Regions from separate parts of the Methylovirgula sp. genome, predicted to be linked through region 2. Evidence: predicted binding sites of a transcription regulator. Region 2 holds the regulator's gene; the other holds the start of a gene.

Region 1 (4,007 bases), 150 kb from region 2:
CGTCTGATTGAGGATTACCTGCCCGGTTTCGCCAGCCGCCAGCCGCTCGACCTCGCGGCCATCCTTGAGCAGTGCGACGATGACGCCTTCGGCACTTTCGGTTTCATAGCCAAGGAAGTCGGTCGCGCCGACACGTTCTTTCAGCCCAAACCAGATCGATTCGGTCGCAGCCTCGCCCGAGCCCGCCCAGGCCTTGCGCGCGTCTGCGCGCTGCTGCTGCATCGCAGTGTTGAATCCTTCGACATCGACGCCAAGGCCGAGTCCACGCAACGCGTCCTGCGTCAGATCAAGCGGGAAGCCGTAGGTGTCGTAAAGCTTGAAAGCCGCCGCGCCGGGCAACACGCCGCCCTTCGGCAGATCGCGCGTTTCCTCGTCGAGGATCGTAAGTCCCCGCGCCAATGTGTTGATAAAGCGCGTCTCCTCCAGCCGCAGTGTCTCGACAATCAGCGCTTCGGCACGAATGAGCTCTCGATAGGCCTGCCCCATTTCGCGCACCAACACGGGCACCAGCCGCCACATCACCGGCTCGCGGGCGCCAAGTAGCTGCGCATGGCGCATGGCGCGGCGCATGATCCGGCGCACCACATAGCCGCGGCCCTCGTTCGACGGCAGAACGCCATCGGCAACGAGAAAAGCCGAGGCGCGCAAATGGTCGGCGATGACACGATGGCTCGCCTTTTGCGGTCCATCCGGATCGACCCCCGTGGCTTGCGCGACGGCAAGCACCAGGGCGCGCATAAGATCGATATCGTAATTCGATTGAACGCCCTGCAACAGCGCGGCAATACGCTCAAGCCCCATGCCGGTGTCGATGGAAGGCCGCGGCAGGCCCACGCGCTCGCCGGGCGCGAGCTGCTCATATTGCATGAAGACCAAATTCCAGAATTCCAGAAAACGGTCGCCATCCTCGTCGGGACTGCCGGGTGGACCACCGGCAAGCTTGTCACCCTGATCGTAGAAAATCTCAGAACAGGGACCGCAGGGGCCAGTGTCACCCATCGACCAGAAATTATCGGAGGTCGGGATGCGGATGATCTTCGAATCGGGGAAGCCGGCGATCTTCTTCCAAAGATCGAAGGCTTCATCGTCAGTGTGGTAGACGGTGACGAGCAGCTTGTCCTTGGGCAGACCGAAGACCTGCGTCGTCAGTTTGTAGGCAAGCTCGATCGCCTCGGCCTTGAAATAATCGCCGAAGGAAAAATTGCCGAGCATTTCAAAGAACGTGTGATGGCGCGCGGTATAGCCGACATTGTCGAGATCATTGTGCTTGCCGCCGGCGCGAACGCATTTCTGCGCCGTCGCGGCACGCGTATAGGGCCGCTTTTCGATGCCGGTGAAGACGTTCTTGAATTGCACCATGCCCGCATTGGTGAACATCAACGTCGGGTCGTTGCGCGGAACGAGCGAAGAGGACGCGACGATCTCATGCCCATGGCGGCCGAAATAGTCGAGAAACGCAGTCCTGATCTCGTTAACGCCGTTCATAATCTGCATCCATGCACGCGGCGAACGGTAAAATTCGCCGCGGCCATCCAGGCGGAAAGGGGAGCACGTCTTCTAGCTTTCCGCTTCCGCCCTGTCGAGCGCCGGCGCGGCGTCGATGCAGGAGGCTGGAGGCAGATCAGCCTTCGAGTTCGGTCTCTTCGGTTTCGCCGGGATCGAGAATGCGCTCGGCGATCAGGCCGGAATTTTCGCGAATCGCCAATTCGATTTCAGCGGCGATCTCGGGATTATTTTTCAAAAATGTCTTGCCGTTTTCACGGCCCTGGCCAAGTCTCTGACTGTCATAAGAGAACCAGGCGCCGGATTTCTCGACAACACCGGCCTTGACGCCGAGGTCGATCAATTCGCCGACCTTGGAGATACCTGCCCCATACATGATGTCGAATTCGACCTGTTTGAAGGGCGGCGCGACCTTGTTCTTCACCACTTTCACGCGGGTCTGATTGCCGACAACCTCATCGCGTTCCTTGATCGAACCGATGCGGCGGATATCGAGCCGGACCGAAGCATAGAATTTCAACGCATTGCCGCCCGTCGTCGTCTCCGGGCTGCCGTACATGACGCCGATCTTCATGCGAATCTGATTGATGAAAATCACCATCGTTTTTGACTTGGAGATCGACGCAGTGAGCTTGCGTAGCGCCTGGCTCATCAGCCGCGCCTGCAAGCCCGGCTGGCTGTCGCCCATCTCGCCGTCGATTTCCGCGCGCGGCGTGAGGGCGGCAACCGAATCGATCACCAGCACGTCAACCGAGCCGGAGCGAACCAGAGTATCGGTAATTTCAAGCGCCTGTTCGCCCGTATCGGGCTGCGAGATCAACAGATCGTCGAGATTGACGCCAAGTTTGCGGGCATAGATCGGATCGAGCGCATGTTCGGCATCGATGAAGGCGCAGACGCCGCCGGCCTTCTGGGCCTCGGCGATGACATGCAGCGTCAGCGTCGTCTTGCCGGAAGATTCCGGGCCATAAATCTCGACGACCCGGCCGCGCGGCAGACCGCCAACGCCAAGCGCGATATCGAGCCCGAGCGACCCCGTCGAAATCGTCTCGATCTCGACCACCGGGCTCTTGCCGAGGCGCATGATCGAGCCTTTGCCAAACGCGCGCTCGATTTGAGAGACGGCGGCGTCGAGCGCCTTGGTCTTGTCCACGGATGTTCCTTCCACAAGGCGAAGATTCGCTTGGCTCATCGAATGATTCCTTCTGACACGGGCGTGCGGACAAGTGCAATGTGTTTGCGCGGCGGCGACGCTTCCGCCTGCGCCGAGAAATGTACGCTATTTGTTCCTTCTCACCAAGTTCTTTTTTTGTTCTTTCCTCCCATTTATCGACACTTCACGCCGATCGCGCTTCATAGCTGGCAAGGTGGGTCACGAAACGCCGTCCCTTGGACTCGGCGGAATCGACGAAATGCACGTCGCCGGGCGCCCGGCGCGGCGTATCGACAGTGAAGAAAACGGCGGGTGCCCCACCTTCTACCGGCTGAATCCCATGCACAATGTTGCGCAGAAAGGTCACCATCTGCCCCGCGCGAAGCCGGCGCGGCGGTTCGTCGGCAATGGCGAAATCGACCTCGCCATCGAGCAAAACGAGATGCTCGTCGCAGGTCTCGTGAAGGTGACGTGGGATCGGATGATAGAGCCGGAACAACCGCGAACTCGCAGACTCGTGGTCCGACAGGTAGGCATCGACAATCATCGACTCGGCACGATCAGGAAAGCGAGCTTTGATTTCTGCCAGATCGAAGAAATTATAAGCTTTTTCATCCATCGCGCTTTGGACTCCGGTGATGGGCGGGCTCGGAACGCCTCATATCTATGTATCCGCGCCCGACTGTTCACGGCCCTATGTGAAACTGTCGATGAGACGTTCTGCCGCCGCGACGGCGGACTGCGCCGGGCCGTCTTCCGACTGCTGGCCGGAGCCATAGATGCCCTCGATCAGCAGAAGCAGGCTGTCGCCGAGGACATCCGGCTCGCGTGCGCCCATCGCCGCGGCAAGGTCGCGTAGACGCTGGCGCACCGCTTTCTTGTGCGCTTCCGCCACCTTGCGGGCGGGATGGTCAGGCGTCGGATATTCGATCGCGGCGTTGCTGAGCCCGCAGCCACGATAGCCGCGCCCGACCGCCCGCCCCGCCAGTTCAGCGATATAGGCGAGAACCTGTTGGCGCGGGTCGGCGTAAGTCTTCCCGCGCGGGCGCTCGAACCTTTCCCAGAAATCGCGATCGTAGTCGCGCAGATAGGCGGCCGCGAGTTCGTCCTTGGAGGCAAAGCTGCGATAGAGGCTCGGCTTGGTGACGCCGGCGCGATGGACGATCTCATCCACGCCGACGGCGCGGATGCCCTCGCGATAAAATAATTCGCGGGCCGAGACGCGGATACGGTCGGCCGCGCGTGGAATGCCACCGGCTTTACGTCTCGATTTGTCCGCCTGTGCGCTCATCCGGTCCAACATGACTTGACAATGTTACCGCTCGGTACGTATTAAGCCCGACACATACCG
Region 2 (4,007 bases):
ATCCGGCGGCTTATTGCGCTTGGAAGACGGCCTTGAGCCCGAGCGCAGAAATGTCGTTGTAGCCTTGCCAAGCGCCCTGCGTACAAAAGAGGATGAGCAGCTGATCGCAATCGTTCAGATGCGGCGACAGGCGTAACTTGATTTGTCGAGGCGACAATGACGTCTTGACGAGCCAGATCGATTCATTGACGTGGCACCAGGCTTCGCCCAGAGCCTCAAGACATCCAAAAAAATCGGGATGTGCATCCCTCGCGACAAAGTCGCAAACAATGGCATAAACTTTCATTTCGCAATCACCGTTTTTTAAATAATCTCGGCAGCATGAGTGATATTGGTTGCCCCGCTCTTAAAAATTGAGATGAACGAATAGCTACGCCGAGCGCAGAAAGACGCCCGTCTCGCGACCCGATTTAGAGCTGGCTCCCGGGAATTGGTTTTCTTTTCGTCGCTGATATAGGCTGACGGGACTGCGCAACAGGGTTTCAGGGGGGAAGCACCATGCATCTGTCTCATCGGGTTCGAGCAAGCCTCGTCGGTCTGCTGGCCCTTTTTGCTCTGAGTTCGTCTACCTCCGCGTTTGCCGACAGCGGCACCGTGCGCCTGTCCATCGTGAAGGGTGGCTGGTTCGTTGGCGCGAATGGCGGCGGCGGCAGCCTGTATTTCCACGGGCGGCGTTATGCGCTGACCGTCGGCGGCGTCGATGCCGGGCTTGTCTTCGGCCTGTCGCATACGACTTTGCGTGGACGGGTTCTCCACATCTACCGGCCATCGGACATTGCAGGCGTCTATGGCGCGGCTGGTGCGGGTGCCACGGTTGGTGTCGGCGCCCGCCTCATCCGGCTCGCCAACGACAAGGGCGCTGTGTTGGAATTGGAAGGCTTTCAAGTCGGCCTGATGGTGAACGCCGACCTGAGCGGACTCGTCATCGGGCTGAGGTAGGTGGCTTGGCGCGACCCACATTCGCGAAGCTGCGCACGAGCTTGAAATGAGCAATGATCCGAAGGATTTTGACCGAGCCTTTGCGAAGGTTGTGGCAAAACCAGATCGGCAACCTAAGCCAAGCGATCCGAAAAAATGAAGCCTTTAAGAGCGACCAGCTAAGAGGACTCCGGCCTGACAAATTGCGGCCAAAAAGGCGAAGATGGCCGCCATTGCGCTGTATTGGCTTTGGTGCCTAATCGCGTTGGCTAAATCTATCAGCGGCTTTGTATTGACATACACACTCTGCGGCCCGAGGGCACCCATTTCATCTGTAAGGCCGCCCTCGGCGATGGCTACTTCCACTTCCGTGAAATCCGAGGGCGTAGATCGCGTTGCGGAGACAAGCCAAAGGCCCCCAGCAATCAACGAAGAGACTGCGGCTGCGTCGTTCAGGCAGGTCGTAAGTTGCGAAAGCGGCATCCGCGGATTTTGCCAGAACACTCAAAACGGATGCAACATCTAGCGTTGGTCCCGCGAAATATAATATCGCCCCACCTTGACGGAACACAGCAAGAACGGTTAGGCTCTGTTCACTCTTTGTTTAGCGGCTTCCCGTCTTCTGAACCGGAGTGATTCGGCTCCGGAGCCGCCCAAGAGCGAGAGCGCCTGAATGTTGACCCGTAAACAAAGCGAACTCCTGCGCTTCATCAACGAGCGTCTGAAGGAGACCGGCGTCCCGCCCTCCTTCGACGAGATGAAAGAAGCGCTCGACCTGCGCTCGAAATCCGGCATCCATCGCTTGATCCTGGCGCTCGAGGAGCGCGGCTTCATCCGCCGCCTGCCGAACCGCGCCCGCGCGCTCGAAGTTTTGCGCCTGCCCGAGTCGACAACGCCCATGTCACATGGACGTGGCCGCAAGTTCTCGCCCGAAGTCATCGAGGGCAATCTCGGCAAGGTACGCCCTGTCATGCCCGCGTTCGAGGACGAGGATGAACGCGCCGGCATGGTCGCCATTCCTGTCATGGGCCGTATCGCCGCGGGCACGCCGATCACCGCTTTGCAGAGCCGCAGCCACACGATCACCCTGTCCCCGGACATGCTCTCGACCGGCGAACATTACGCGCTCGAAGTGCGTGGCGATTCGATGATCGACGCCGGTATTTTCGACGCCGACACGGTGGTGATCCGCAAGCAGGACACGGCCGAGACCGGCGACATCGTCGTCGCCCTCATCGACGATGAGGAAGCGACGTTGAAGCGGCTGCGCAAGCGCGGCGCCTCGATCGCGCTCGAAGCCGCCAATTCGGCCTATGAGACGCGCATTTTCGGCCCCGACCGCGTGCGCATCCAGGGCAAGCTGGTGAGCCTCATCAGGAAATATTGAGCTGCGTTGAACGCGCGTCATGGCCGGACTTGTTCCGGCCATCCATGCAAGGCCCTCAAGGTAAGTCGTGGATGGCCGGGTCAAGCCCGGCCATAACGGGCTAATCTTGTGAAGCGTCCGGACTGTCGTTCGCTTTTTGCTCGGGCGCAGCACGCGCCCTTTTCCACACAGGTGGCGCTGGCGACCAAGGCCGGTCTTCGTCCACGGCACGGGCGGTGTCGAATGCCCAGCCCTTGCCTTGCGCGCGCAAAAGCATCGCGCCGCTGCCGCGTAGCCTGTCGCGATCGATGACGAGCGGCGCGGCGCAGCCCGGCGGCGCGTAGAGCGGCGTGATGACAATATCGGCGCGCAGGCAATCTTCAGCGAAAGCTGCGTCGTCCAGCACCAGCGCAACGCTGCGGCCATCGGCCAGAATGCCGACGCAGCCGATGCGGTCGCAGGCGCTCATGTCGATTGCTTCATGCGGGTCGCGCGCGTCGGCGTCGGCGCCGAGCCATTGCTCGACCGTGAACTGGCTTGGCCGCCGGCCGATGATCGTCAACGCGCCGTCCGCCCCGCGCACGGCGACGGCATCGCCGGTCGCGGCAATCGCCATATCGAAGGATGGACCATTCATCGTGCCATAGAGGCCGATGATTGCGAGCGGCACGGCCGTCAGCCGCAGCAGCGCCGAGCGCCAGATCACCGCCGAAAGCACCGCGAATGTCAGAAACACGATCGCCCAGGGCGCGAAGACATTGATATGCGTTGACGCGCCCGGTAGCGTGCCGATCCAGCGTGCGACCCACAGCACGAAACGGATGCCGAGGCCGAGATAATGCCAGACGAACGCATCGAGCCCAAGCGGATAGAGCAGCGTGCCGAGGAGCGCGCATGGCACCGCGAACAATTCGATGAGAGTCAGCGTCAGCGGATTGCCGATGAGCACGTAAGGATTGAGCTCATGGAAATCATAGGCCATGAACGAGGCCGTCGCCGTCGTCGCGCAGAGAGTCGCAAATAGCAAAGCCGGCGGCCCATGGCCGAAGAACGCGCGGAGCGCGGCGATCCGCGCCCGCATCGGCGACGGCGCCACAAGGCCGGCGCGCTCGTCGCGAATTTGCGCGCCATTTTCGGCGCGCGATTCATACACCGCGACAAGCGCAGCGACTGCGGCGAAGGAAAGCTGAAAGCTCGCGCCTAGGATCGCCTCGGGCGCAACAAGCATCACCAGCACGGCGGCGAGCGCGAGATTGCGCATGCTGAGCGACTGGCGTCCGGCAAGCACGGCGCCGAGCATGATCAAGGTCATGAACAAGGCCCGCTCGGTGCCAACGCGCGAGCCCGTCGCGATGTCATAGAAGATCGCGCCAAGAATGGCGGTTGCGGCCGCCCATTGCTTGATCGGGTAGCGCAGCGCCAGCGACGGCGAAAGCGCCAATACACGCCGCAGGCCAACGAAGAAAATGCCGGCCATCAGCGTCATCTGTACGCCGGAAATCGTGATGATGTGAAAGATGCCGGCTTCGCGGATCACGTCCTTAGTATCGTCCGAGAGCAGATCGCGCTTGCCTGTCACCATGGCCGCGGCAACGGCACCGGCTTCACCGCCAACAATCGTATCGATGCGCAAAGCCAAAGCATTGCGGCTGCGGTCGAGTGCCATCAGCGCGGAATCGACAAGCCCCGGCGGATGCGGCGGCGTCATCAGGGTCACGCGACC

What was found. Region 2 encodes LexA, which represses DNA repair genes until DNA is damaged. Its sites were predicted from a motif close to TGTTCNNNNTGTGTTCNG; they were not measured.
Region 1: recA (recombinase RecA) is a predicted target of LexA. The motif match lies at 2,803-2,820, and genes of this name have one in related genera.

Annotation. Positions count from the first base shown of each region.
Region 1 covers NZ_JBBCGP010000001.1:2,310,438-2,314,444, reverse strand. The annotation lists gene alaS (alanine--tRNA ligase) at 1-1,485, opposite strand, end outside; gene recA (recombinase RecA) at 1,622-2,695, opposite strand; gene WDN02_RS11300 (cupin domain-containing protein) at 2,841-3,275, opposite strand; gene WDN02_RS11295 (TetR/AcrR family transcriptional regulator) at 3,351-3,947, opposite strand.
Region 2 covers NZ_JBBCGP010000001.1:2,458,622-2,462,628, reverse strand. The annotation lists gene WDN02_RS12055 (glycosyltransferase) at 1-1, shown strand, start outside; gene WDN02_RS12050 (hypothetical protein) at 11-286, opposite strand; gene WDN02_RS12045 (hypothetical protein) at 499-939, shown strand; gene lexA (transcriptional repressor LexA) at 1,592-2,305, shown strand; gene WDN02_RS12035 (ComEC/Rec2 family competence protein) at 2,406-4,007, opposite strand, start outside.